3 regions of the Streptomyces sp. NBC_00376 genome follow, and region 1 is predicted to be linked to each of the others. Evidence: riboswitches for the same ligand, from Rfam matches in the RefSeq annotation. Region 1 holds a riboswitch; each other region holds the start of a gene.
What was found. Region 1 has a riboswitch for cobalamin ahead of OG842_RS27535 (prenyltransferase/squalene oxidase repeat-containing protein). Riboswitches for the same ligand answer to the same signal wherever they lie in the genome.

Region 1 (9,545 bases):
CGGAGAGATCGCGGGGATGGGTGTCGTCCGGTACGCCGGGCAGCAGCTCGGAGACCAGGGCCCGGCAGCTGCCGGGGGCGGCGCCCGCGTCGCTGTCCGCCGCGGCGCACTCGGCGGCGACGGTGTCCGCGTACAGCAGATCGCGCGGTTCCTGCGGTACGAGCCCGACCCGGCGCACCATCTCGCGCGGCTGGGTGCGGTGCGGGGCCCGGCCGCCGACGAGGACGGTGCCGGTGGTGGGCTCGACCATGCCGACGAGGGCGGCCAGCAGGGTGGACTTGCCCGAGCCGTTGCGGCCCATCAGGGCGACGGTCTCGCCGGGGGCGACGGTGAGCGTCACCCGGCGCAGCGCCTCGACGCGCCCGCGCCGTACGCCGAGCCGTTCGACCCGGGCCGTGACGTCGGCGACCGGCTCGGGCACATCGGCCGTCCGCGCGCCGCGCCCCAGCAGCCGGGCCAGGACACCGCGCCGCACGGGGGAGGGGCTCAGCGGCACCGGGGCGGGAGCGGCCACCGGCCCCGGAGCGGGCGGACGCACCGGCGCCAGCCGTTCGCGCAGGTCCGCCGCCCGGCGCCGGGCATCGCGGACCGAGAGCGGCAGCGGCTCCCACCCCGCCAGCCGGCCCAGCGCGACGACCGGCGGGCGGACCGGGGAGACGGCCATGACGTCCGCGGGCTCGCCCACGACCGGGGCGGCGCCCGGCGACGGCAGCAGGACGACCCGGTCCGCGTACTGCACCACCCGCTCCAGCCGGTGCTCCGCCATCAGGACCGTCGTACCCAGGTCGTGCACCAGCCGTTGCAGCACGGCGAGGACCTCCTCGGCCGCCGCCGGGTCCAGGGCGGACGTCGGCTCGTCGAGTACCAGGACCTTCGGGTGCGGGGTGAGGACGGAACCGATCGCGACCCGCTGCTGCTGACCGCCGGAGAGCGTGGCGATCGGCCGGTCGCGCAGCCCGGCGAGCCCCAGCAGGTCCAGGGTCTCCTCGACCCGCCGCCGCATCACGTCGGGGGCCAGGCCCAGCGACTCCATGCCGTACGCCAGCTCGTCCTCGACCGTGTCGGTGACGAAGTGGGAGAGCGGGTCCTGGCCCACCGTGCCGACCAGGTCGGCGAGTTCACGCGGTTTGTGGGTACGGGTGTCACGCCCGTCGACCGTGACCCGGCCGCTCATCGTGCCGCCGGTGAAGTGCGGCACCAGACCCGAAACGGCACCCAGCAGCGTCGACTTGCCGACCCCGGACGGGCCTACGAGCAGCACCAGCTCGCCCTCGGGCACGGTCAGGTCGACCCCGGACAGGGTGGGGCGCTCCGTCCCTTCGTACCGCACCGAGACCTGCTCGAACCGGATCACTGGATCTCCTTGGAATTCGCCGCGCCCACCGGCGCACCCACCGTCGGCGGCACCGGCGCCACCACCGCGGGCAGCAGCCCGATCAGCACCGCCGCCGCGGGCCACAGCGGAAGCACCGGCGCGACCAGCGGGACGACCCCGGGGTGCAGCGCCGCCTCGTCGACAACGCTCGCCCAGATCATCGCCACCGCCACCGCGACTCCCGAACCCGCGACCAGCCAGGCCCGCGCACCCCACCGGTCGGGCCGGTAGCGGGTACGGACCGAGCGGGCCCCGCCGAGCCGCAGCCCGGCCATGGCGGCGACGAGCCCGGCGATCAGCACCGGCAGCCCGTACACCGCGCCCTGCGCGGCCAGCAGCCCGTACGTACCGGCGCACACCCCGAGCAGCCCGCCGAGCGTGAGGACGTTCGTGGTGCGGCGGACGGCGGGCGGGACCTGGGCGGTGCGCCCGTAGCCGCGCGCGTCCATCGACGCGGCCACCGCGACCGACCGCTCCAACGCGCCCTCCAGGACCGGCAGTCCGATCTGGAGGACCGCCTTGATGCCGCCGGTCGGACGGCCCCGCAGCCGCCGTGCGGTGCGCAGCCGCATCACGTCGGCGACCATGTTCGGCGCGAACGTCATCGCGACGACGACGGCGACCCCCGCCTCGTACAGCGCGCCGGGCAGCGATTTCAGCAGCCGGGCCGGGTTGGCGAGCGAGTTCGCCGCCCCGATACAGATCAGCAGCGTGGCCAGCTTCGCCCCGTCGTACAGCGCGAAGAGCAGCTGCTCGGTGGTGACCCGGCCGCCGATCCTGACCCCCTTCGCCCAGTCGGGCAGCGGCACTTCGGGGAGCGTGAACACCGTGTGCGTACCGGGGATCGGCGAACCGAGGAAGACGGAGAAGACGAGCCGCACACCGACCACGAACAGCCCGATCCGGATGAACGCCCCGTACGAACGGGCCCACGGCGCGTCCGTGCGGCGTGCGGCGACCACATAGCCGGCCACCGCGATCAGCAGCCCGAGCAGCAGCGGATTGGTGGTCCGGGACGCGGCGGTGGCGAGTCCGAGCGCCCACAGCCACCACGCCCCGGCGGGCAGGGCGTTGCTCCGGGTCGCTTCGGGGGCGCGCAGCGGACGCCGGCGCGCCAGGACGGCGGAGCCGGTCTGGGCGGTCATCCGCGGCGGCGGCGGGACTGCACGACCGCGGCGATGCCGAGCAGGAGTACGGCACCGACACCGACGAGCACCCCGGCGGACGGGCCGGAGGAGCCGCCGGAGCCGGAGGACGCGGCGGACCCGGCCGGTGTGGCCGAGGCGGACGCCGATCCGGCAGGCGTGCCCTGCCCGTCGCCGGAGACCTGTTCGCCGCAGCCGGAGCCCGGGTAGCCGGTGATGGCGCAGAGCATCGCGTCGCTGCTGTAGCGCAGCGGCTTCGCCACCGAGGCGAGCGCCTCCGCGGCGCTCGCGTCCGGGGCGACCCGCGCACACGCGGTACGCGGCGCGGGCGGAGTCTCACCGGCCGGGGCGTCCGCGGCCGTGCCCGGGTCGATGACGAGCGCTATTCGCTTGGTGCCGTCCTTCGCCGGGGTGACCGCGCAGATCTTCGCGAAGTCGGGGGCGCGGCGAGGCTTCGCCGAGTCCTGGGAGTCCTCGCTGACCGAGAACCGGAAGCCCTGCACCGCCCCGTCGTCCGGCCGCACCAGGGACGGGCCCTGGGTGGCGTACGTCCAGTCGGAGCCGGAGCTCTCCCAGAACGACCAGTACCGGTAGCCGGCCGCCTGGGCCGGTCCCGCGCCGAGCACGGCCAGGACGGCGCCCAGGACCACCAGCAGCGCGGTGGTCCGTCCCGCGCGCCTCACGGCTGCCTGTTCTTCCGGCGACCGCTGATCAGGAAGAACGCGATCGCGGCGAGGACGAGGCCGATGCCGATGTACCACCACACGCCCCCGATCACGTCGTCGCCGCTGTGGACCTGGTCCTTCTCCGTGGGCTCGTACCCGGTGTCGGCGGACGGGTCGGGCGTCACCACGGCGGCGGGCTCGGGGCCGGCCGCGTTCAGCCGGGCGACCAGGTCGACGCCGCCGAAGTCCCGGGCGTTGTTGCCGGTCGCGTGGGCGGCAAGGATCAGCTGGGCGTAGGCGGCGGGGCCGCTCCGGGCGGCCCAGTCCGCGGAGTTCTTCTTCAGCCAGGAGATGGCCCCGGCCGCCTTGTCCTGGTGGCCGGCCGCGGAGAGCGCGACGACCGCGTCCGCGGTGTTGCCGAAGTCGGGCTGCGGGGTGGTGTCGGTGGCACCGGGCATCGGCGCCTGGTTCAGGTGGCCGCTGCCGGCGAGGGCACCGGTGAGGTAGTGGGCGCCGTTCTGGGCGGCCTGCTCGGGCGTGAGCCCGGGACCGGGCCGGCAACTGGGCGCCTTGCCTGCGGCGTTGTTCCCGACCGCCATCGCCTTGCCCATCGTGCCGAGCACGGCGGCCGCGGTGGCGTCCGCGTTGGCGGCGAGCCCGCCCTTCTTGTCGGCCTGGTACGCGAAGGCACCGCCGTCCTTCCCGCCGCACGGGATCGCGAGCGCGAGCAGCGGGTCGTAGGGGGTCTTGCCGCCGGGCGTCGTGATGTCCGCGAGCCGCTGCCCCTGGCGGGCGAGGGCGCCGATCACCAGGGAGGTGGAGTTGGCGTCAGTGGGCGCGCCCGCGGTGTAGCCCCAGCCGCCGTCCTCGTTCTGCACGGACTTCAGCCAGCGCACCGAGTTGTTCACGGTCTCGCGGTGCCCGCCCACCTCGACCAGGGCCTGGGTGGCGGCCGCGGTGGCATTGGTGTCCCGCACGGTCTTCGCGTCGCACGGCTTGGCGGCATCGGGCCGGAACGCGGCGTAGGAACCGTCGGCGCACTGCTGGGAGATCAGCCAGTCCACCGACTTCGCGGCCGGGGTGACCCCTTCGAGCCGCTGGGCGAGGAAGGCCATCGACTGCCGCCACACGCCGTCGTAGGTGGGGTCCGCCGTGCCGTACAGCCCGGAAGGCAGCGCGACGGACGGCGAGGGCGACGGGGACGGCGCTGCCACCGCGACCGGCGCAGCGGCCGCGCAGAGCACGGCGGCGGTGGCGGCGAGCGTTGCTGCGCTGCGACGTACGGTCATGGCGGGCGGGGCCTCTCCTGCGGGGTGAACCGGGCACAGGCACGCTCAGGCACCAGGCTCCGGCTCCGTATACCTCGACGGTGCCGACCACCGGGGGATCCGGTGGTCCGAGCCGGTCACGACCGCGGACAGGGCATTCCGACTCACCGCCTGCGAAGACGGTTCACGGCTGCGTGGTCAGTGCCGGATTCGCACCGGCTTCCCCCTGAACGGGCATGATGACGACCCGCACACTGTACCGGGCGGGTCCGGGCGGGGGCCGGGCCGGGAGGAGCGCCCCCTGATCACACCGAGACGTACATCACTCCGTTCCGCTCCGCACCGCAGGTCGCGCTCGCACCGCGAGGCACGCGACGGTCACACCGCGCCGCACCCCACCGGACCGCCACGCCTCACACCGTGCCGCACGCCACCGGACCGCCACCGCTCACACCGCGCCGCACGCCACCGGACCGCCACGCCTCACACCGCGATGTACGCCACCGGATCGGCCCCCGGCACCGCCTCCGCGCGCCCGAGCTTCACCAGCCGCCGCAGATGCGCCTCCGCCTCCGAGACGGCGATGTTCCGGGAGCCGTGCGGGATCTGCTCCCAGGGCCGGTTCCACTCCATCCGCTCGGCCAGCTCCCACGGTGTCAGCGGCTCCGCCAGCAGCCCGAGCAGCCCGGTCAGCCGCTCCTCGTGATGCCCGAGGAGCTCCCGTACCCGCCCCGCCGCATCGGTGAAGGCGTATTGGTGGGCGGGCAGCACCTCGGCGGCCCCGAGCCGGCCGATCCGCTCCAGCGAGTCGAGGTAGTCGCCGAGGGGGTCGGTGGCCGTGGCATCGTCCGGGTCCTCGTACAGCCCGATGTGCGGACTGATCCCCGGCAGCAGGTGATCCCCCGAGAAGAGCCGCCCCCGGCCCGGCAGATTGCCCGGGTGCTCCTCCTCCAGGTGCAGGCACACATGCCCCGGCGTGTGCCCCGGCGTCCAGATCGCCCGCAGCCTGCGCCCCGCCAGATCGAGCAGCTCACCGGGGACGATCTCGCGGTCCGGGAGCGCGGCCCGCAACCCCGGCAGCGTCCGCATCCGGCCCCCGTCGGCCGCGGCGGCCCGCAACGGCGCGAGATGCTCCTCGGGCGCTCCGACCGCGGTGAGCTTGGCCGCGAGATAAGTCAGCCACCTGCCGGGTTCGGACTCCCGGGTACGGCGCACGATCGCGGTGTCCGCCGCATGCATGGCGATCCAGGCCCCGGAGGCCTCGCGCACCTGCCCGGAGAGCCCGTGGTGGTCGGGGTGGTGGTGGGTGATGACCACCCCGTGGATGTCGGCCATCTCTGTGCCGACGGCGGCGAGCCCGGCACAGAGCGTGTCCCAGGCCTCGGGATCGTCCCATCCGGTGTCGATCAGGACCGGTCCCCGATCGGTGTCCAGGACGTGCACGAGGGTGTGGCCCAGCGGATTGTCCGGGATGGGCACCTTGATGCTGTGCACGCCCCCGCCGTGGTCGGTCACCTGCGTCATGGAGGTCCCCATCTCTCTCGGCGACGTGCTGCTGCGATCCGTCGCGCCCGCGTGTGGGTGCGTCGGGCCCACTGTAACGAGAACTTGTTCCAGTAGTAGCCCCGGTCGACCATCTCGTTCGGGGTGCTGTCACGGACGTGGACACCTGGAACTGGAACTGGTATCAGTTCTGACACAGAGTCAGATCCTGGGTCGGGCACCCGGTCGGATACCGAGTCGGATGCCGATCCGGACCGGACGCCGATTCGGGCAACGCACCGCGCCGCGGGAGGCAGCAGTCATGACCGAGCTTGTCGAACACGGAAAACTGTTCATCGGCGGGGAGCTGGTCGATCCGCTGGGCCGGGACACCATCGAGGTCGTCTCGCCCCACACCGAGCAGGTCATCGGCCGGGTGCCGCATGCGTGTGAGGCGGACGTGGACGCGGCCGTCGCCGCCGGGCGGCGGGCGTTCGACGAGGGGCCCTGGCCCCGGATGAGCCTGGACGAGCGGATCGCGGTGGTGACCAGGATCAAGGACGCGTTCGCCGTCCGCTACGAGGAGATCGCCCGGGTCATCAGCTCGGAGAACGGCACGCCGTACACGTCGAGCGTCATGGTGCAGGCCCTCGCCGCGATGATGGTGTGGGACTCGGCGATCACCGTCGCCCGCGAATTCGCGTACGAGGAGCGGCGGACCGGGGCGCTCGGGCCGCTGCTGGTGCGCCGGGAGCCGGTCGGGGTGGTCGCGGCCGTGGTGCCGTGGAACGTTCCGCAGTTCACCGCCGCCGCCAAGCTCGCGCCCGCGCTGCTGGCCGGCTGCTCCGCCGTGCTCAAGGTCTCGCCCGAATCGCCGCTGGACGCCTACATCCTGGCCGAGATCGCCGCCGATGCCGGACTGCCGGAGGGCGTGCTCTCCATCCTCCCGGCCGACCGCGAGGTCAGCGAGTACCTGGTCGGGCACCCCGGCATCGACAAGGTGTCGTTCACCGGGTCGGTGGCCGCCGGGCGCCGGGTGATGGAGGTCGCCTCCCGCAATCTCACCCGGGTCACCCTGGAGCTGGGCGGCAAGTCCGCCGCCGTGATCCTCCCCGACGCCGATCTGGACGCCGCCGTCGCGGGCATCGTCCCCTTCGCCTGGATGATCAACGGCCAGGCGTGCGTGGCCCAGACCCGCATTCTCGTACCGCGCTCCTGCTACGACGAGACGGCGGAGGCGTTCGCCGCCGCGGCGGGTGCGCTGAAGGTCGGCGACCCGCTCGACCCGGCCACCGAACTCGGCCCGCTGGTCGCGCGGCGCCAGCAGCAGCGCTCGCTGGACTACATCAGGATCGGGCAGGACGAAGGCGCCAAGATCCTTACCGGTGGCGGCCGTCCGGCGTCCCAGGAACGGGGCTGGTACGTCGAACCGACCCTCTTCGGAGACGTGGAAAACTCCATGCGCATCGCCCGCGAGGAGATCTTCGGCCCCGTCATCTGCCTGCTGCCGTACGGCGACGAGGACGAGGCCGTACGGATCGCCAACGACTCCGACTACGGCCTCAGCGGCAGCGTCTGGACCGCCGACACCGAACGCGGCATCGACATCGCCCGCCGGGTCAGGACGGGCACGTACAGCGTGAACACCTTCAGCCTCGACATGCTCGGCCCGTTCGGCGGGTACAAGAACTCAGGCCTGGGGCGGGAGTTCGGGCCCGAGGGCTACGGCGAGTACTTCGAGCACAAGATGATCCACCTGCCGGCCGGATACGAGGGGGCATGATGGGGGACCGCTGGGCCGTCGAGGTCGACCGGAGCATCTGCATCGGCTCCGGGATGTGCCTGAACCACGCGCCGGGCCGGTTCGCGCTGGACTCCGCCCGGCAGTCGCGCCCGTCGGACCCGGAGACCGGCGCCGACGAGAAGGTCCTCACGGCCGCCGAGGGATGCCCGGTCGAGGCGATCACGATCACGTTGATCGGGACGGGGGAGGTCGTCTTTCCGCCGGAGGACTGAGGGCTGACGAGTGAGAACTGAGGACCGAGGGCTGTCCGGCGGGTCACTTGTCGAAGACGAACGAGATGTGGTCGTCATCCAGGTACTTGATATCGACCTCGCAGCCTTTCTGTACCTGCGACGAGCGGCGGGCAAGGATGGTTTCCCGGCCTTCCACGTATTTGGTCTCGCCGTCCTCGTGCCATGAGAGCCGGTATTCGATGGTGATGGACCCGCCGTCATATTCGGCGACGCGGCGAACGTCCTCCACCAGGGCCCGAATGTCCCGGCCATGTGCATCGATCATTCGGTCGCGGAGGGAAAGGTGGATGATATAGGAGACGGTGCCCACGGCGATGGCGGCGGAAAAGATGTAAACGAACAGCATGGCGGCCCCCCCGGGTGAGTATTTCTGCGGTCCCGATTCGGTGGCCGCGGTCCGACCCCGTCGTCGGTGTGCGGGCGATGCGGCGCGCGCACACCGGTGGCGGGGTCGTGTCATGTTGCCGAGATGACTTTATCGTTGAAGTGGCGCGGGACCGCAGTCCATCGGGTGACCCCGGTATTGACCGGTGCCGGCAATGCGTAAGTGTTCCCGGTCGAAATGCCTGAGTGCGCGGTACGGGAAGGCATGTGGCTGCGACTTCCCGGTTCCGTCAAACGATCGGTCAAGCAACAGGTACGAAACGTTCAACCTCTGACCAAGGATCCCTCGGACGCGGGGCCGAAACACTCCGCAGGGCGCCACGCAGGTGCGCCCCTCATCTGCGGACATGTCTGACCGTGTTCGTGTCGTCACGTTGAGATGCGCCAACTCGGCACCGTTGTCGGGTTGTTGCCGGGCGTACCGTCTCAACAGATTGTTGATCAAGATCCCGATCCCCCGGGGTGCCGGAGGGGTACGGGTCAATTCGCCATGTCCTCAAAGGAGATGACATGCCCGCAGCGGAACAGGCGGCGCCGGGACCGGACCGGCCTTCTCTCCGCGCCGGACTGGTGCAACTGCGCGGCGTTGCCCAGGTGGCACTCGTCTCCAGCCCCTGGTCCGGGCTGCTGTTCACCCTCGCGCTGTTCACCGGCGGCTGGCGTATCGGGGTGTACGGCCTGCTCGGCGCCGCCTCGTCCGCCGGGGCGGCGGTCCTGCTGGGTGCCGACCGGCAGGGAGTGGGCAAAGGGCTTCAGGGCTACTGCGGTTGCCTTACCGGCATCGCCCTCGTCGTACGGCTCGGCGCCTCGTGGCAGACCGCGGTGCTGGCCGTGCTCGGTGCGGCCGTCTGCTCGGTGCCGGCCGCTGCCGCGGGGCGGCTCCTCGCTCCGCTCGGGCTGCCGGTCCTGACGGCCCCTTACTGTCTGGTCGCCGGAGCGTTGACGATCGCGCTGCCCGGCGCCCCGGTCACCGCGGGCGTGGCCGCCCGGGTTCCGGGGTTCACCGAGCTGACGGCCGCCGAGGCCTGGCACGCGTTCTGCAACAACATCGGCCAGATCTTCTTCCTGGACAACTGGTACGCGGGCCTGATCCTGCTCGCCGGGCTCCTCGTCGCCTCCCGGACCGCGGCCCTCGCAGCGGTCTGCGGCAGCGTTCTCGCGCTGCTCACCGCCTGCGCGGCCGGGCTGC
Region 2 (9,545 bases), 5.4 Mb from region 1:
CCAGATACGTGGTGTAGCCGACCAGGTCGTCGGCGGCGGCCAGCACTCCGCGCGTCTCGGGGGTCAGCCACAGCGGACCGGCCGGGCCGGTACCCACCACGGCCACCTCGCCACCCTCAGGGGCACCTTCGGGACGCGGCGCCCCGATCCGGCTGGGCAGGACCGCGACCGCGAAGTACGGCACCGAGCCGGCGTCGACCTCGGCCAGCTCGCCCACCCGCTCCCCGGCCATCGTGGCGCGCTCCACGTAACGCACCTCGGGCAGCCGCCCGGACGCCTCGAAGGCGCCGCGCACCGCGGGAAACGTACGGCCCAGCTTCATCACCACGGCCGCGTCGGTGGCGGCGAGACGCGCGGTCAGCTCCTCCTCCGGCAGCGTGCCGGGCAGGATCGTCAGCACCTCCTCGCCCTCCACGAGCGGGGTGCCGAGCCGAGCGGCGGCCGCGCTGACGGAGGTGACGCCCGGGATCACCTCGGTCGGGTAGCGGTCGGCGAGCCGCTTGTGCATGTGCATGTACGAGCCGTAGAAGAGCGGGTCGCCCTCGGCCAGCACGGCGACCGTCCGCCCGGCGTCGAGGTGCGCCGCCAGACAGGCCGCCGCCTCGGCGTAGAACTCCTCCATCGCCCCCCGGTAGCCGCCCGGGTGGTCCGTGGTCTCCGTCGTGACGGGGTAGACCAGCGGCTCCTCGACATGGTCGGCACGGATGTGCTTCGCCGCGATGGACCGGGCGATGGACCGCCCGTGCCGGGCGCTGTGATAGGCGATCACATCGGCCTCGGCGATGATCTCAACCGCGCGTACGGTCATCAGAGCCGGATCACCGGGGCCGAGCCCGACCCCGTACAGCCGGCCCGTCTTCTGCTCGCTCACGTCTACTCTTCCTCGCTGGCGATCGCGTTGAGGGCGGCGGCAGCGATGGCGCTGCCGCCGCGACGGCCCCGTACGATCAGATGCTCCAGCCCGGACGGGTGCGCCGCCAGGGCGTCCTTGGACTCGGCGGCACCGATGAAGCCGACCGGCACACCGATGACGGCGGCGGGGCGGGGCGCGCCCTCCTCGATCATCTCCAGCAGCCGGAACAGGGCGGTCGGCGCGTTCCCGACAGCCACGACCGCACCCTCCAGCCGGTCCCGCCACAGCTCCAGGGCGGCGGCGCTGCGGGTGGTGCCCAGTTCCTTCGCCAGGCCGGGCACCGACGGGTCGGAGAGGGTGCACACCACTTCGTTGTCCGCGGGCAGCCGCTTGCGGGTCACACCGCTGGCGACCATCGCCACATCGCACAGGATGGGTGCGCCGGCCCGCAGCGCGGCACGGGCGCGGGCGACCGCGTCCGGGGTGAAAGCGAGATCGCGGACGAGGTCGACCATCCCGCAGGCGTGGATCATGCGGACCGCGACCTGGCTCACATCGGCGGGCAGCCCCGCGAGGTCCGCCTCGGCACGGATCGTGGCGAAGGACTGGCGGTAGATCGCCGGTCCGTCCTTCTCGTACTGGTGCACAGTGCTTTCGCTCTCTTCCTCGGGCGTGCAACGGTCGGGTGCAGTCGGGTACAGGGTGAGTCGGGCGTACGGGATCAGCCGCGCGTACCGCGGGCCGCGGCCACCGCCGCGGCGAGCACGCCGGGGCGGTCGGGGACGTTCACGGGGGCACCCCGCTCCTCGCCCCGTACGAGGGAGATCCGGTGCCCGTCGGGGGTGGCGACGACGTCGACCCACTCGCCGCGGGGATGGCCGCACCGGCGTTCGCAACCGGACCAGTACACCGGCAGCAGGCCCACGGGCCCCACCACGGCCGCCGCCCGGCCCCGCACATCGGCCAGCGACTTCGCGCAGCCGGGCCGGCCGATACAGGCACCGACCCCGGTCCAGGGGGAGTCGGGCCCGACGACGAGGCCGGTGGCCCCCAGATCGTCCAGCAGCCCAGACGCCCGCCGCCGCTCCACCCCCGGTACGACGACCCCGCGCCACGGTGTCAGCCGCAATTCGCCACGCCCACCGTGCCGGGCCGTCTCCGTCAGGGTCCGCCACTGCGCCGGGGTGAAGCGCCCCAGCGGGATGCCGACGGACAGCGCGGCCCCGTCGTGCGGGCCGGTCACCACGCCCGGGGCGGGACCGTCCGAGCCCGGCGGGCAGTCTCGGTCCTCGGTGGAGGCGGCGCCGGAGCCCTCCTCCCGCAACCGCCGTACGACCTCGTCGAGAAGCGGGCCGGCGCCGCCGGGCAGATCCCTCACGCGCCAGGCACCGGTGCCCGACGCCCGTTCCAGAAAGACCTCGGCCGCCATGAGGGCGGCCTGCGGCGCCTGCGCGCCGGGTATCCGCACCACGGTCCGGTCCGTGCCGATCCGCAGCAGCGCCGCGCCGCCGTCCTGCGCCAGCAGCGTCACATCGCCGCCCAGCGCGTCCACATCGCCACGACCGTCGTCGAGCACGAACAGGAACCTGCCCGACAGCCCGGCCGTCCGGTCGCCCGCGCACAACAGCTCGTCCAGCGCCCGGAGCCACGGTCCGACGTCCCGCGCCCCCCGGCCGTCGAGCCCCGACAGCGGCGAGGCCACGATGTTGCGTATCCGCTCGTGGCGGGCGGAGGGCAGCAGCCCCGCTTCGCCCAGCCGGACGGCCAGTTCGCCACCGCAGTCCCCGCCCAGCCCGCGCAACTGGACATTGCCGCGCGAAGTGAGATGCAACTCACCATCGCCCAGGCTCTCCGCCACCGCCCCCAGCGCATCCGCCTGCACCGCGGTCAGCAGACCACCGGGCAACCGGACCCGGGCCAGAGCGCCGTCGTCCGCCCCGTGCAGCCGCAGCGTGCCGGGACAGGCGTCACCGCGGCCCCGGGCAGACGCGTCTGCGGGCAGCGAAGGCGAAGTGGCAGGTGGGGGCATGGCGGCGAGCATACCGACCATCCGACCGGATCCGTATGCCTCCATCAGCTGACCGGCCCTTACTATGCCTAGTGACGGGCCATCCGGCACGTCGTCGCCACAGACGGCGACAGGGGAGGAAGTCCGGTGCGATTCCGGCACGGTCCCGCCACTGTGAGCCCGGCCCCGGCCGGGCGAGTCAGGAACTCCCTTCCCCGGCCCTCGACTCCGTCGAGCAGGGGAGACTCCATTCCGACACCGCCCGGGGCGTGGACACCCCGAGGAAGGCCCGACGCCGCATGATCCTGCTCCTGTCGACGTCCGACACCGACCTGCTCAGTGCCCGCGCCTCGGACGGCCCGGTCCCCTACCGCTACGCCAACCCCTCCCGGCTCCCGCTCCAGGACCTGCCCGAGCTCCTCGACGGCGCCGACCTGGTCGTCGTCCGCCTCCTCGGCGGCGTACGCGCCTGGCAGGACGGACTCGACCAAGTCCTCGCCACCGGACGCCCCGTCGTCGTCCTCACCGGCGAACAGGCCCCCGACGCCCAGCTGATGGCCGCCTCCACCGTCCCCATCGGCATCGCCGCCGAGGCCCATGCCTACCTGGCCCACGGCGGACCCGCCAACCTGGACCAGCTCGCCCGCTTCCTCTCCGACACCGTCCTGCTCACCGGCCACGGCTTCGCACCGCCCGCCCCGGCACCCTCCTGGGGCCCGCTGGAGCGCACCGCCCGCCGCACCGACGGCCCGGTCGTCGCCGTGCTCTACTACCGCGCCCACCACATGAGCGGCAACACCGCGTTCGTGGACGCCCTGTGCGATGCCGTCGAGGACGCCGGCGCCCGCGCGCTGCCGCTGTACGTCGCCTCGCTGCGCACCCCCGAGCCCGAGCTCATCGAAGCGCTGCGCGCTGCAGACGCGATCGTGACCACCGTCCTCGCCGCGGGCGGCACCCGGCCGGCCGAGGCATCGGCGGGCGGCGACGACGAGTCCTGGGACGCCGGCGTCCTCAGCGGCCTCGACGTCCCCATCCTCCAGGCGCTCTGCCTCACCGGTTCACGCACCGACTGGGAGGACAACGACGAGGGCGTCTCCCCGCTCGACGCCGCCAGCCAGATCGCGGTCCCCGAGTTCGACGGCCGCCTGATCACCGTGCCGTTCTCCTTCAAGGAGATCGACGAGGACGGCCTGCCCGCGTACGTCGCCGACACCGAGCGCGCCGCCCGCGTCGCCGGGATCGCCGTGCGCCACGCCCGGCTGCGCCACATCCCGGCCGCCGAGAAGCGGATCGCGCTCGTGCTGTCCGCGTACCCGACCAAGCACTCCCGGATCGGCAACGCCGTCGGTCTCGACACCCCGGCCAGCGCCGTCGCCCTGCTGCGCCGACTCCGCGACCAGGGATACGACTTCGGTACGCAGGAGGTCCCCGGCCTCGTGTCGGGCGACGGCGACGAGCTGATCCGGGCCCTGATCGAGGCCGGCGGCCACGACCAGGAGTGGCTCACCGAGGAGCAGTTGGCCCGCAACCCGGTCCGGATCCCGGCCGCCGACTACCGGCGCTGGTACGCGACCCTCCCGGCCGAGCTCCGCGAAGCCGTCGAGCAGCACTGGGGCCCCGCCCCGGGCGAGATGTTCGTGGACCGGTCGAGCAACCCGGACGGCGACATCGTGCTCGCCGCCCTGCGCCGCGGCAATCTGCTCATCCTCATCCAGCCGCCGCGCGGCTTCGGCGAGAACCCGATCGCGATCTACCACGACCCCGATCTGCCGCCCTCGCACCACTATCTGGCCGCCTACCGCTGGATCGCCGCCTCCGCCGACGACAACGGCTTCGGCGCCGACGCCATGATCCACCTCGGCAAGCACGGCAACCTGGAGTGGCTGCCCGGCAAGAACGCCGGCCTCTCCGCCGCCTGCGGCCCCGACGCCGCCCTCGGCGACCTGCCGCTGATCTACCCGTTCCTGGTCAACGACCCGGGCGAGGGGACGCAGGCCAAGCGGCGCGTCCACGCCACCCTGGTGGACCACCTCGTACCGCCGATGGCACGGGCCGACAGCTACGGGGACATCGCCCGCCTCGAACAACTCCTGGACGAGCACGCCCAGATCGCGGCGATGGACCCGGCGAAGCTCCCGGCGATCCGCGCACAGATCTGGACCCTGATCCAGGCCGCCAAGCTCGACCACGACCTGGGGCTGGAGGACCGCCCCGAGGACGAGGGCTTCGACGAGTTCATCATGCATCTCGACGGCTGGCTCTGCGAGATCAAGGACGCCCAGATCCGCGACGGCCTGCACGTGCTGGGCGGAGCCCCGGCCGGCGCCGACCGGGTCAACCTCGTCCTCGCGATCCTGCGGGCCCGCCAGATCTGGGGCGGCACCGCCTCCCTGCCCGGCCTGCGCGAGGCCCTCGGGCTCGACGAGTCCGCCGCGACCCGCGTCACCGCCGACGAGGCGGAGGAGCGGGCCCGCGCACTGGTCCAGGCGATGGAGGACGCCGACTGGTCCCCGGACGCCGTCGCCGAGGTGGCGGCCGGGCACCCTCGGGCGGTCGCCGACATCCTCGCCTTCGCCGCCCGCGAGGTCGTCCCGCGGCTGGCGGCCACGACCGACGAACTCGACCACGCCCTGCACGCCCTGGACGGCGGATTCGTTCCCGCAGGACCCTCCGGCTCCCCGCTCCGCGGCCTGGTCAACGTCCTGCCGACCGGCCGCAACTTCTACTCCGTCGACCCCAAGGCCGTACCCTCGCGCCTCGCCTGGGAGACCGGCCAGGCCCTGGCCGACTCGCTCCTGGAGCGCTACCGCACCGACAACGGCGACTGGCCCACCTCGGTCGGCCTGTCCCTGTGGGGCACCAGCGCGATGCGCACCGCCGGTGACGACGTCGCCGAAGCCTTCGCCCTGCTCGGCGTCCGCCCGGTCTGGGACGACGCCTCGCGCCGTGTGACCGGGCTGGAGGCGATCCCGCCGGCCGAGCTCGGCCGGCCGCGCATCGACGTCACTTTGCGCATCAGCGGCTTCTTCCGCGACGCCTTCCCGCACACCATCGGCCTGCTCGACGACGCGGTCCGCCTCGTCGCCTCCCTGGACGAGCCGGCCGAGCAGAACCACGTACGCGCCCACGCCCAGGCCGACCTGGCCGCCCACGGCGACGAACGCCGTGCCACCACCCGTATCTTCGGTTCCCGCCCCGGCACGTACGGCGCCGGTCTGCTCCAGCTCATCGACTCCCGCGACTGGCGCACCGACGCGGACCTCGCCGAGGTCTACACGGTGTGGGGCGGCTACGCCTACGGACGCGAGCTCGACGGCCGCCCGGCCCGCGAGGAGATGGAGACGGCGTACAAGCGGATCGCGGTCGCGGCCAAGAACACCGACACCCGCGAACACGACATCGCCGACTCGGACGACTACTTCCAGTACCACGGCGGCATGGTGGCCACCGTCCGCGCCCTGCGCGGCACCGCCCCGGAGGCGTACATCGGCGACTCCACCCGCCCCGAGACGGTCCGCACCCGCACCCTGGTGGAGGAGACCTCCCGGGTCTTCCGTGCCCGGGTGGTGAACCCCAAGTGGATCGAGGCGATGCGGCGGCACGGCTACAAGGGCGCCTTCGAGCTGGCCGCCACCGTCGACTACCTCTTCGGCTACGACGCGACGACGGGCGTGGTCGCCGACTGGATGTACGACAAGCTCACCGAGACGTACGTCCTGGACCCGACGAACCGCGAGTTCCTCCAGCAGGCCAACCCATGGGCCCTGCACGGCATCGCGGAACGCCTCCTGGAAGCGGAGTCCCGCGGCATGTGGGCCAAGCCCGACCCGGCGATCCTCGACGCCCTGCGCCAGGCGTACCTGGAGACGGAGGGCGACCTGGAGGGCGAGGACTGACTCCCGGGGGCCCGGCTCCGGACCAGCGGTCGGTCACGGGTGTCCGGGCCCCGGGGGCGTCACCCCATTGCCCCAGGTAGACGCACTGTTCAGCGAAGGGGCGTTACCCGTCCTGCCGCCGGGCATAGTGTCGCCCGTGGCGTGGAAGCGATCTACGCATGACCGAAAGTGCCAGTCCTTACATCTCGTCGGCCCGGATCACCGTGCTCGCGGTGCAGCCCGGTGACCCGCCCTTCCGCCTCGTGGAGATCGACGGGGAGGTGGTGAGCGCGGCAACCTCGATGGTGGATGTGCTTGCCGCCGCCTCGGCCGCAGGAATCAAGGTCCATGACCTCGACGACCCGACTGTGGTGCGGTGGGTGGGGGGCGGGAAGTTCCACTGGCGGCCGCACTGAGAGTTGCCGCGCGGCGGCCCCGCGGGTCGGGCGGCGGGTTCGAATCGCCGCCCGACCTCCGGCGGCAGCTCGGCGGGGCGCCGACGATGGTCCGCGACCACCGTCCGAAAACCCAACGCGCGGAAACCGGCACGCGGAAACCCAACAACTCGGGACCCAACAACTCGGGACCCAACACCCAGAACCGCGAGCCAACACCCGAACCTCGGCTCGCGATTACAAAACGCCAACCCACGAGCGCGTCACAGGCCGGGGCCGACGGCTCGGCCGGGCCCCGAACTCTCCCGTCCCGCGCTGACGTTCCACGCACGTTTCGCTGACGTTTCGCTGACGTCCCAGGTCTGCCGCCGCCGCATCAGGCCAGCGAGGCGGCGCGGGCGGGGTCGATCGCGTGCTGGAGAGGTTGGTCATGTATAAAGCGTCGGAGTTCGTCGAGCACAAGCTCTCCGAGGCGATGGCGTTCGGCCCCGAGGGCACCGCCGAGGTGGGGTGTCAGGACGACGTTGGGAAGGGTGAAGAGTGGCGAGTCATGGGCGGGAGGCTCCGGGTGCGTGACATCGAGTACGGCGGTGAGGTCGGGTCTGGCGTGCAGGACCTGCGCCGCGGCGGTCTCGTCGATGAGCGCGCCGCGTGCGGTGTTGATCAGCGTCGCGCCCGGCCCCAGGGAATTCAGCAGCCGTGCCCCGATCGTGCCGCGGGTCTCGGGCAGGAGGGGCGCGTGGAGGCTGACGACATGGCAGGTGGCGAACAGCTCCTCGATGCCGACCAGCCGGACGCCCGCCTGCCGGGCGGTGTCGGGGGAGGCGAGGGGATCCGTGGCGAGGACCTCGACGTCGAAGCGGCCGAGGTGGGCCGCGACGAGACGGCCGATGTGCCCGAGCCCGAGCAGGCCCACGCGTGACCGGTAGGCCCCCGGCACCTGGGGGTTGTGCGGGAAACGGCGGCTGCTCGCGACGTCCCGGGCGATGCGATGCACCTGCTTGAGGCCCAGGAGGACCTGGGCGAGAGTGAACTCCGCGACCGGGACGGCGTTGGCCGCGGCCGCGGAGACGATCGGGACGCCGCGTGCCCAGAAGGCCGGCGTGGTCAGGTGCCGCACGGAGCCCGCGGCGACGAAGACCGCCCGCAACCGGGGGGCACGCGAGAGGAAGGCGGCATCGAGCACGGGCGCGCCCCAGCCCGTGAGCAGGACATCGACCTGTCGCAGCACGTCGGGATCCTCGTCGAGCTGCTGCCGGGTGAGGGGTGGACCCTGCAGGTGTACGAGACGTTCCACTTCGGCTAGGACCTCGCGGGGATAGACGTCCGCCCTGCGTTCTTCCTCCATGACCAACAAGGCTGTCGGTGTGCGGGCCGGCTCGTTCATGGCGTTACGCTCCTCGGCTCTTCGCTGACAGGCGGTCAGTGATTCCACTCGTGGTCCCTGGTCGGGCGCGTGGGGAAATGTCTGACCCGGTGTTGAAGATTGACGTGGCTTGTTCGTTGCCTTGGTCGGTGTGCTTGCAGGCACGATACATCGGATGATTGGTGAGTCCTCGGATGGAGATCGGTCACCCGGAACTCGCCGAACCGCAGGCTTTCGCGTTCACCTGTCAACGGTGCACAGCCGGCCCATCGGTGCGCCAGGCGGCGAAAACAGTGGCTCACCAGGGGATTTCGCCAACTGTCCCGGTCGCATCCCGAGGTGGCGGACGGCGGGGGAGGGGTGTGGGGGCAGGTTCGGCAAGGCTGTTGTGGGTCTTCGCGAGGGTTTTGTATTCATCGGACTATTGACCAAGGATTCGGACGCCGTTAGCGTCCCCAGCAAGCGCTTTCCAGGCCAGCTGTGACCAAGCGCTTCCAGGCCAGCTGTGATGCGGCGAAACAGGAGTTGTCATGCAGAGATCGCGGTGGATCGGTGCGGGTGTTCTCGCTTCCGCACTTGTCCTCACCAGCTGTACATCAGGGCCTGCGGGAGTGGACGCCAAGCAGAACTCGAAGGCACCGCTCGAACTGTGGACCCGGACGACACCGGGCGGTCCGGGAGAGCAGGGAGCGCTCAAGCTCGCCGCCGCCTTCGAGAAGGCCACGGGCTACAAGGTCAAGGTCACGGCGATCTTCGACGACTTCGAGACCAAGCTTCAGCAGCGGGCCGCGCAGAAGAAGCTGCCCGACATCGTCATGAACGATGTGACGCAGCTCGGCGCCATGCACAGCCAGGGCCTGCTGAGGGAGATCGACCTGGACAAGCTCAAGAACGCCGAGCAGATCGTCGGCCAGGGGTTGGACTCCGGCAAGAGCGTGGACGGCAAGCAGTTCGGCCTGCCGTACTCGGCGCAGGCGTCCGCGCTGCTCATCCGCAAGGACTGGCGGGAGAAGCTGAAGCTCGAAGTCCCGCAGAGCTGGGACGACTT
Region 3 (9,545 bases), 5.3 Mb from region 1:
CCATGATGACGGCGGTGCGGATCACGCCCGCCGCCTTCACCTGCCCGGCGATGTCGTCGAGGGTTCCGCGCAGCACGATCTCGTCCGGGCGGGAGGCCATCGCCACCACGGCGGCCGGGCAGTCGGCCCCGTAGTGCGGCAGCAGTTCCTCGACGACGCGGTCCACGTACCTGGCGGCGAGGTGCAGCACGATCAGGGCGCCGCTGCGGCCCAGGGTGGCCAGGTCCTCGCCCTTCGGCATCGCGGTCGCGCGGTGGGCGATCCGGGTGAGGATGACGGTCTGGCCGACGGTCGGCACGGTCAGTTCCCGCTTGAGCGCCGCCGCCGCGGCCGCGAACGCGGGTACGCCGGGCACCACTTCGTAGGGCACCCGGGCCTCGTCGAGCCGGCGCATCTGCTCGTTGACCGCGCTGAACACCGAGGGGTCGCCCGAGTGCAGCCGGGCCACGTCGTGACCGGCCTCGTGCGCGGCCAGCAGCTCGGCGGCGATCTGGTCGATGTCGAGCTGCGCGGTGTCCACCAGGCGGGCGTCCGGGGGGCATTCGGCGAGCAGTTCCCGGGGCACCAGGCTGCCCGCGTACAGACACACCTGGCAGGAGGCGAGGGTGCGGGCGCCGCGCACGGTGATCAGGTCGGCGGCCCCCGGGCCCGCGCCGATGAAGTACACGGTCATGAGTTGTCTCCTGGGTGTTGCGCGGGCTCGGTTGCCGAGTGTGCCGCTTGGGGACTGGTCAGGGGTTTGCGTACGGACCACTGGGTGACGGGCATGGCCTGCCGCCAGCCGGTGAACCCGCCGACCGGCACGGCGTGCGCGACCGCCAGCCGGACCAGTTCGCCGCCGTGTGTGCGGTGCGCCTCGGCGAGCAACGCCTCGGACTCCAGCGTGACCGTGTTGGCGACCAGTCGCCCGCCGGGCGGCAACGCGTCCCAGCAGGTCTCGAGCAGGCCGGGAACCGTCAGCCCGCCACCGATGAACACGGCGTCGGGCGTGGGCAGTTGGGCCAGGATGCCGGGGGCCGGTCCGGTGAGCACGCGCAGGGCCGGCACGCCGAGCCGGTCGGCGTTGCGTGCGATGCGCCCGGCGCGTTGCGGGTCGCGTTCCACGGTGATCGCGCGGCAGGAGGGGTGGGTCCGCATCCATTCGATGGCGATGGATCCCGAGCCTCCGCCGATGTCCCACAGGAGTTCGCCGGGGGCGGGTGCGAGCACACCGAGCGTCGCGGCCCGGACGTGCCGCTTGGTGAGCTGTCCGTCGTGTTCGTACGCCGTGTCCGGCAGACCGGGTACGGCGCCGAGGCGCAGGGCCTCGGGGGTGCGCCGGCAGTCGATCGCGATGATGTTCAGCGGGTCGCCCGGTGGGTGCGGCCAGTGGTCGGCGGTGCCCTCCAGGCAGGCTTCGCCCGCTCCGCCGAGCTGTTCGAGCACGCGCAGCCGGCTCGGCCCGAAGCCCTGTTCGCACAGCAGCCCGGCCACCGCGGCCGGGGTGGCGGCGTCCGCGCTCAGGACCAGGACCCGCCGGCCGTCGTGCAGGGCGGCGGCCAGCCGGGCGGCGGGGCGGCCGACCAGGGTGACGACCTCGGTGTCCTCCACCGGCCAGCCGATCCGGGCACAGGCGTAGGACACCGAGGACGGGTGGGGCAGGATCCTCAGCGCATCGGTGCCGAGCACTTCGGTGAGGGCCCGGCCGATGCCGTAGAACATGGGGTCGCCGCTGGCGAGCACGGCGATCCTGCTCCCGGCGTGCGCGGCGAGCAGGCCGGGGACGGCGGGCCGCAACGGCGAGGGCCACGGCAACCGTTGTCCCCGGCAGGACGGCGGGAGCAGGCCGAGCTGCCGCTCGCCGCCGATGAGGACCTGTGCGTCGACGAGCTCCGTGCGCGCCGCTTCGGGCAGTCCCGCCCATCCGTCGGCGCCGATTCCCACGACGGTCACCGCAGGTGGGGCGGGTTGTTCGGGTGGTGCGAGAGTCACGGACGGTACCTCGGTGTTCAGTGGATGACGCAGCCGAACTCTACTGTCCGGCCGTGATCGGGCAGCGGCCAGGTGGCCGCCCCGGAGCCTCACTCAGGAGGTCACTTTCTGCAGATATGCGGCAAGTGAGCCGACGGCCGCCGGATTGCGTGGGCTTTCCACCAGATCCGCGTAGTCGAGAACGAAGATCCGGTCGTTCTTGACGGCCGACACGTTGGCCAGCGGCGGATAGGACTTCAGGAACTTCTTCTTCTGCTCCGCACCGGTGTCACCGTAGTCGTTGATCACGATCACCTCGGGATCGCGGTCGACGACGGTCTCCCAGCCCACGGTGACCCAGCTGTCCTTGAGGTCCTTCATGATGTGATCACCGCCCGCCTTGGTGATGATGTCGTGCGGTCCGGCGTAGACACCGGAGGTCAGCGGCTTGTCCTGCCCGTCGTCGTAGAGGAAGACCCGTGGGCGGTCGGCGCCCTTCGGTGCCCCGGCCCGCGCTTCGGTCACCTGCTTCCGGAACGTCGCGACGAGGCTTTCCGCACGGTCCTCGACATCGAAGATCCTGCCCAGGTTCCGCAGATCGGTGTACAGCGCGTCGAGTGGTGCCATCACGCCGCGAGCCTTCCCCCGGCCGTTGCGGCACGACTCGCTCAGCAGGTACGAGTCGATGCCCACCCGCCGGAGTTCGGCGGGGGTGAATCCGTCTCCTTCGCTGAATCCGTAGTTCCATCCGGCGAAGACCAGATCGGCGCGGGCGTCGATGACCAGTTCTTTGTTGATCCGGTCCTTGGAGAGCCACTTGGTCTTCCGGTAGCCGTCCTTCCAGGGAACGGAGGTGAGGTCGCCCTTGTCCTCGGGCATCACATAGCCCGCCATGTGGTCCTCAAGTCCGAGCGCGAACATGATCTCGGTGATGCCGACGTCATTGGTGACCACGCGCTGCGGGGCCTTGTCGTACGTCTTGTTCTCTCCGCAGTTCTCGATGGTCACCGGGTAGTGGCCGTCCCCGTTCCGGGCAGCGGTCTTCTCTTCCTGGCGGCTGGGAACGTCCGCACCGCAGCCGGTGAGGAGCAGGGCGGCCGCGAGGGCGAATGCGGCGGGGCGTGCGAGGTCGGGCATGGTGGGAGCGGCTCCTCAGGAGTCGGATCGTGCGGGGCGGAGGCGGTCGAAGAGCAGCTGTACGGCGCCGGTCTCCGGATGCGGGACGCGGTGTGCCCGTACGCCGAAGACCTCGGCCAGCAACGCGGGGGTGAGCACGTCGTGCGGGGCGCCGGACGCGACGATCCGGCCGTTGTCGATGACATGGAGCAGGTCGCAGTGGAGTGCGGCGAGGTTGAGGTCGTGCAGCGCGGTGAGGACGGTCAGTCCGCTGCGGCGGACCAGGGCCAGCACTTCCAGCTGTTGTGCGATGTCCAGGTGGTTGGTCGGTTCGTCGAGCACCAGCAGCCGGGGGCGCTGGGCCAGTGCGCGGGCGATCAGCACCCGTTGTTTCTCGCCGCCGGAGAGTGTGAGGAAGCCGCGCTCGGCGAGGTGGCGTGCGCCGACGTCCGCCAGGGCGGTCTCGCACACCAGCCGGTCCTCGTCGGTGGTGCGGCCCATCGACCGCTGGTGCGGCAGCCGACCCATCGCCACGACCTCGGCGGCCGTGAAGTCGAACTCGGCGACCGCCTCCTGGGGCAGTGCGGCAAGCAGGCGGGCCCCTTCGCGCGCGCTCATGGCGTACAGGTCCTCGCCGCCGAGCCGCACCGTCCCCGAGGAGGGGCGCAGCGCCCGGTAGACGCAGCGCAGAAGGGTTGATTTCCCACTGCCGTTGGGGCCGACCAGGCCGACGAGCTGCCCCTCCCCCGCTCCCAGCGTGGCGTCCTCCACCAGCCGTGCGCCGGCGATCTCGACCGTCAGGGCATCGATGTCGATCCGCATCACGCGCCTCCGAACGTGTAGGAGCGGCGGCGCATCAGCAGTACGAAGCACGGCACGCCGATGACCGCGGTGAGCACGCCCACCGGCAGTTCGGCGGGCGCGAGCAGCACACGGGAGAGGATGTCCACCCAGATCAGCAGAACGGCGCCCGCCAGTGGTGCGACGGCCAGCAGCCGGCGGTGGTCGGCGCCGACCAGCAGCCGGACGGCGTGCGGCACCATCAGGCCGACAAAGCCGATCGCGCCGCTCACCGCGACGACCGCCCCGGTGACGGCCGCGGAGACCAGGAAGAGCTCCTTGCGCAGCCGTCCCGCGTCCACGCCCAGTGCGGCGGCGGTCTCGTCGCCCATGGCCAGGGCGTTGAGCCGGCGCGCCGACCAGGCGAGGTGGGCGAGGCCGCCGAACACGGCCCCCGCCGCGATCGGCACGGAGGACCAGGTGGCGCCGCCGAGGCTGCCGAGCATCCACATCATCGCGGAGCGGGCGGCCTCGCCACGTTCGGCGGCGAACACCATGAACGTGGTGACGGCCGAGAAGCCGTAGTACATCGCGGTGCCCGTCAGGACGAGCCGCAGCGGGGTCAGACCGCGGGCGGTGCGTGCGATCGCGTACACCAGCATCATGGCGAGGAGCGCGGAGAGGAACGCCGCCGTGGAGAGCGCCCAGATGCCCAGCGCGCCGAAGGCGCCGAAGATGAGCACGGCATTGGCACCGACGGCCGCGCCCGAGGAGATGCCGAGGACGAACGGGTCGGCGAGGGCGTTGCGGACCATGGCCTGCACGGCGACGCCGATGGACGCGAGTCCGGCCCCGACGACCGCGGCCAGCACGGCGCGCGGAAAGCGCAGTTCCCAGACGATGGTGTACGCCGGTACCTGATCGGGGGCTATCCGGCCGCCGGTCAGCCCGGCCCACAGGCAGTGCAGCACTTCGCCCCAGGAGAGCCCCGACGCCCCGATCCCCGCCCCGCAGACGAGCGAGACCAGGAGCACGGCGCACAGGGTGGCCAGCAGCAGTGGCAGCGACACGCGCCGGGGCGGCGCGGGCCCGGCCGCGGCGCGGGAGGTGCGCAGAGGCACGGCGGGTTTGCGGTCGAGGGGTGTGGCCACGGGCGGTCGCTTTCGCCTCGGGCCGTGCACCTACGTGATCAAAGGAGCAGCCCGGGCGCGAAGCGCCCTGCGCAGCACCACTCGCAGTCCACGGCGAATTGACAGGAGCCTTCACCACCGCGGGTAATCGGGCTCACGGGGCCCGATGTCGGGCTCCGCCTACCGTTGCGGGTCAGCGCCGGATTTCGACCGGACTTCCCCCGCGGGGCATGTGCAGCTTATAGCTCGCGCGGACAGGTGGTGCGGGACACCCCACAACGAAGCGGGCGCAGGCCTCCGTGCGACCGGCCGGCCCGCTCCGGGACCGATGCGCGGCGCTCCTGCCCGAGCACCCCGCGATCACATGGGCGGTGCTCAGTTCCGCGATGCGGCCGGGTGGTCGATCCGGGTCGGGAACGGGTCTCCGGTGTCCGAGTCGGCCACGAAGAGCGGTGTCGACCCGGCCATGCTCAGGTACCCGTTGACACTCTGCGTGAGGCTGAATCCGTACCCGTCGGGGGTGCCCGCGTTTCCCGCGAGCGGGCGCGAGGTGCTGAAGGTCCGCGTCGGCCAGCCCTGATCACTCCAGACACGCATCACCGCGTCGAAATACTGGTCGCAGGTGTCGGGGGTGGTTCCGAGCACCCAATACCTGATGTCGAAGGACGCGAACAGGACGGTGTCGTCGTCGATCCGGTTCGCGGGCAGGGTGACGCCGTCGTGAAACCTCGCCTTGGGGAGGTCCGGATGCCATAGCGCCAGGGCCAGTTCGGCGGGCAGTGCCCGGAGCGTCCCGGTGAAGTGCCGCAGCAACTGCGCACGGGCCTCGGCCTGCGTGGCTACCGGCAACATACCGTCCTCGTTCCGTCGGTTCGGGGCGGCACCGCCTCTCGGAGTCCGCCGACCACCCGCCGACCCGACGCCCCGTACGCTCCGACCCGCTCAAGGCAACTGTGCCACAGCGCGGCAGGCCCGATTCATACGAACGCCGAATAGAATCCCGGTGGTCGAGCGGGATGCCTGGCGATGGCAGGGCCGGGCGAGAGGGGGCGTCATGGGTCCCATACCGGGTGCGCGGGAAGAGCTGGACCGGCTGGGCCGAGTCCTGCGGGCGCAACTGGTCGAGCTGATATACGACTTGGCTCCCGGCAGTGATCTGCGCCTGCTGTTTCTCGACGAGCCGCGCATCGTCGACTGGCATGAACCGCTCCGCCACCAGTACTCGGCCGGCTGCTTCGTCGGTAAGCGCCGCGCGAATGTCAGTGGCGCCGCCATCGCGTCTCGCGCGGTCGTCCTGCTCGAATCGGCGGGCTGGGAGTGCGCGACGTCGCAGGAGGACGCCGATGGGACGCCCCGAATCATGGTCACCGGCCGCCACGACGGTTGCAGCATCGAGGTCCGTGCGATCGACCACGGACCCAACGTGTCGTTCAGCGGGCAGACGCCGGCGATGGCCCTGTACGAGCCGGAGGAGTTCCAGTGGCCGGAGCCGGTGCGCACGGCCGAGACGGTCACGGCCGGATTCGTGCTGTGCTACGAGTGCGACGGTCTGGGTTGGTGTCCCGGGTGCGGGGGACGCGGCTGGGTTCACGACGAAACCCATGGGCGGAAGAACTGCCGGGAGTGCCGGCGGAGCCGTGCCTGCGTGATCTGCCGGGGTGCGGCACAGCTTGCCATCTCCGATCTGTCGACGTATCAACGCGGCCATTACCCCGAATTGGGCCTGTAGCGGTTCGTCGTCCGTCTGCCCCGCCCGGGGGAAACAGGCCGCAAGCCTCACGTGACCGTTCGATCTCTGCCTCCGTCACACGACAGTAAGCGTTTCCAACCACCCTTCCGGAGACGAGGGTTCACCCCGCCATGGAGCGGCCGATCACCGAGGTCGGGAGCCTTGACCGCCGATAGTAAGCGCTCTAGATTCCCTGCATCTCGTAACGGCAGCAGAGGGGCGGCGGTCACACACGGTGACCGGGCGCGCAGTTTCGTGCATCACTGGATCTCGGGAGCAGCCATGGAGTTCGGCCGCAGGGCTGTGCTGCGCGCAGCCATCGCCACAACACTCGCCGTCAGCGCGGGCGGGCTGTTCGCGTCGATCCCGGCCGCCGCCGCACCGGTGCCGTCCGAGGACGAGTTCTTCGGTGTCTGGAACCCCGCCACCAGCACCTGGACGAAGGAGCCCGCGCTCGACTACGCGACGTTCGGTGCGCTCGCCGAGGTCGAGACGGCCGCGAAGTCCGGGGCGTACGAACGGGCTTCGGCCGCCCTGCTGGCCTACTACCGCACCCGCGAGGGACGCACTCCGCCGCCCTGGGTACAGAACAACATCTTCGTCGCCGGTCAGGAAGAGCTGTTCCTCGACCACTTCTGGACCCTGGGCACCGGCGAGGCATACATCTCCACGCTCACCGTGGCCGGAACCGAGGCGGAGTCGACCGCCGACGTCACCCGCAACGCCCGCTCCGCCCATGGCTCGGGCTGGGTCGGCTTCATGCTGATGGCTCGTCACAAGGAGGCGACCACAGCCGAGTTCCGCTCGCGTCAGGCCGCGAGCGGCGGTCCCGTGCTGTCGGTGACGCTGGCCGACGGTACGGTCCATGACCTGGCGGCCGCCCATGACACCTACATCACCAACGGTGACCTGGCCGGTACGGTCCTCGGCGGCGAGCCGAAGCTGCAGGTGCGGGACGAGGGTACGGGCCCGTACGGGCCGCAGACCCGCAAGGCTTACCTGAGCTTCGATCTGAGCGCTCTCGCCTCCGCACCGACGAAGGCCGTGCTCAGACTGACCGGCCGCAACGCCACGGCGGACGCACCGAAGCAGGTGGTCCTCTTCCAGGAGAAGGAGGCCTTCGACGAGGCGAAGCGCACCTGGAACAACACCGTGCAGAACACCTTCTCGTGGCAGGGCGACCCGGGCGGCTTCGACTGGAAGGGGCCGGCGGGCTCCGACCCCGAGTACAGCTACCAGCTGCCGCGCTTCTACTTCGCGGGCCCCGTGGCCGACGCGTACCGCGCCTCGGGGGACGAGAGGCTCGCCGCCGGGCTGCTCGCCCTGATGACGGACTTCATCCAGGATGCCGCAGGCTATCCCGGCGGGGTGCCGGGCTTCCCGCGCAATCTGGACGCCTGCTGGCGATACCTCAACTGGACCTATGCGTACGACGTGCTGCGCACCAGTTCCTCCCTCACTGCAGGGACCAACATCACGCTTCTGCGGGCTTTCGTGGCCGGTGCCCGCTATCTGGCGACGACCACCTCCAACACCCCCAACTGGATGATCTCGATCCGGAGCACGCTGCTCGGACTCGCTCTGTATTTCCCGGAGTTCAAGGGAAGTTCGCAGTGGCTGGCCGATGCTCAGACGTTCCTCGGCGATCAGTTGCGCTCCGCGTTGTACCCGGACGGGGGCTACGTCGAGGCGAGTTCCGGCTACGCGATGGGGGTCGCCCAGACCTTCGGCAAGAACGCCGCCCTGCTCAAGGCCAATGGGGAGAGCTTCGCGGCCGGTGAGGATCTGCGCGCCCTGTCGTGGTACCTCGCCGACCAGGCGTACCCCGACGTCCGCGACCCGTCGTACGGGGACTCGGGCACCGCCGACTGGTCGCCGGGCCTCACCGTCCTGGCCGATCTGCTGGCCGACGAGGAGCTGCGCCATGTGGCCACCGGGGGCACCTCGGGCCGGGCTCCGGGCCACACCTCGGTGATCTACCCCGTGACCCGGACCGCCGTGCAGCGCACCGGCTGGGCCGAGCAGGATCTGTACCTGCGGTTCTCCGCCGACCGCGGTCCGCACTCGGTGCGCGACGACCTCGATGTGGCGGTGTACGCGTACGGCAGGCCGCTGCTGCCCGAGATGGGCGCCTTCAGCTACAGCAGCGACCCCAAGTCGAACTGGCTGCGCTTCGACTCCCGGTCCCGCAACACGGTCACCGTCGACGGCGTCCCGCAGGTGCTCGACGCCGCGGCCGGGCTGAGCCAGGCGCACAGCCCGTGGTTCGACCTGGCGGACGGGTGGACCGACGCCTCGGCAGCCGCCCGGCACGGCCGCACGGTGCTGTTCGTCCGCGGGCGCTTCTGGATCGTCTCCGACGTACTCACTCCGCACGACCTGGCCGAGCACTCGTACCAGCAGACGTGGCACTCCCTGCCCGATGCCCGTCTCTCGGTCGACCCCACGAGCAAGGCCGCGAGCAGCGCCTTCACCACGGGTGCCAACATCCGCATCGTTCCGTCCGATCCGGGCCCGCTCGCGGCCGGGCTCGATGACGGCTACTACTCACCGGCCTTCTACACCGTCTCGGAGGCGAAGTACGTCTCCTACACCCTGAAGGCCTCGGGAACGGCCCGTCTGGACACACTGCTGCTCCCGACCCGCGAGGGCTCCGGCGACAACGCCGAGGTGACGCGGGTGCGCACCGGTGTCGGCGCGTCCGCGCTGCGTTTCGGGGCCGGCCGGAGCTCCGGGTGGTACCTGCACGCCGACGGGGCGGGCGACGAGCGGGCCTTCGGCCCGTACGCCTCCGACGCACGCGTGGCGTACGCGGAAGCGACGGACGGCATGGAGCGGCT

Region 2: it holds a riboswitch for cobalamin, as region 1 does, so the genes downstream of both, cobN (cobaltochelatase subunit CobN) here and OG842_RS27535 (prenyltransferase/squalene oxidase repeat-containing protein) in region 1, are expected to answer to the same signal.
Region 3: it holds a riboswitch for cobalamin, as region 1 does, so the genes downstream of both, OG842_RS03535 (FecCD family ABC transporter permease) here and OG842_RS27535 (prenyltransferase/squalene oxidase repeat-containing protein) in region 1, are expected to answer to the same signal.

The regions. Positions count from the first base shown of each region.
Region 1 is NZ_CP107960.1:6,094,806-6,104,350, forward strand. Features, by position in the region: gene OG842_RS27520 (ABC transporter ATP-binding protein) at 1-1,354, opposite strand, end outside; gene OG842_RS27525 (energy-coupling factor transporter transmembrane component T) at 1,351-2,520, opposite strand; gene OG842_RS27530 (SCO2322 family protein) at 2,517-3,203, opposite strand; gene OG842_RS27535 (prenyltransferase/squalene oxidase repeat-containing protein) at 3,200-4,474, opposite strand; cobalamin riboswitch at 4,589-4,726, opposite strand; gene OG842_RS27540 (MBL fold metallo-hydrolase) at 4,937-5,977, opposite strand; gene OG842_RS27545 (aldehyde dehydrogenase) at 6,258-7,718, shown strand; gene OG842_RS27550 (ferredoxin) at 7,718-7,951, shown strand; gene OG842_RS27555 (hypothetical protein) at 7,995-8,318, opposite strand; gene OG842_RS27560 (urea transporter) at 8,867-9,545, shown strand, end outside.
Region 2 is NZ_CP107960.1:735,487-745,031, reverse strand. Features, by position in the region: gene OG842_RS03500 (precorrin-2 C(20)-methyltransferase) at 1-871, opposite strand, end outside; gene OG842_RS03495 (precorrin-8X methylmutase) at 874-1,500, opposite strand; gene cobG (precorrin-3B synthase) at 1,575-2,894, opposite strand; cobalamin riboswitch at 2,941-3,089, shown strand; gene cobN (cobaltochelatase subunit CobN) at 3,161-6,757, shown strand; gene OG842_RS03480 (hypothetical protein) at 6,916-7,152, shown strand; gene OG842_RS03475 (hydroxyacid dehydrogenase) at 7,508-8,518, opposite strand; gene OG842_RS03470 (ABC transporter substrate-binding protein) at 9,109-9,545, shown strand, end outside.
Region 3 is NZ_CP107960.1:747,880-757,424, forward strand. Features, by position in the region: gene cobM (precorrin-4 C(11)-methyltransferase) at 1-673, opposite strand, end outside; gene cbiE (precorrin-6y C5,15-methyltransferase (decarboxylating) subunit CbiE) at 670-1,971, opposite strand; gene OG842_RS03525 (ABC transporter substrate-binding protein) at 2,065-3,087, opposite strand; gene OG842_RS03530 (ABC transporter ATP-binding protein) at 3,103-3,888, opposite strand; gene OG842_RS03535 (FecCD family ABC transporter permease) at 3,888-4,997, opposite strand; cobalamin riboswitch at 5,099-5,252, opposite strand; gene OG842_RS03540 (hypothetical protein) at 5,352-5,828, opposite strand; gene OG842_RS03545 (hypothetical protein) at 6,031-6,705, shown strand; gene OG842_RS03550 (heparinase II/III family protein) at 6,988-9,545, shown strand, end outside.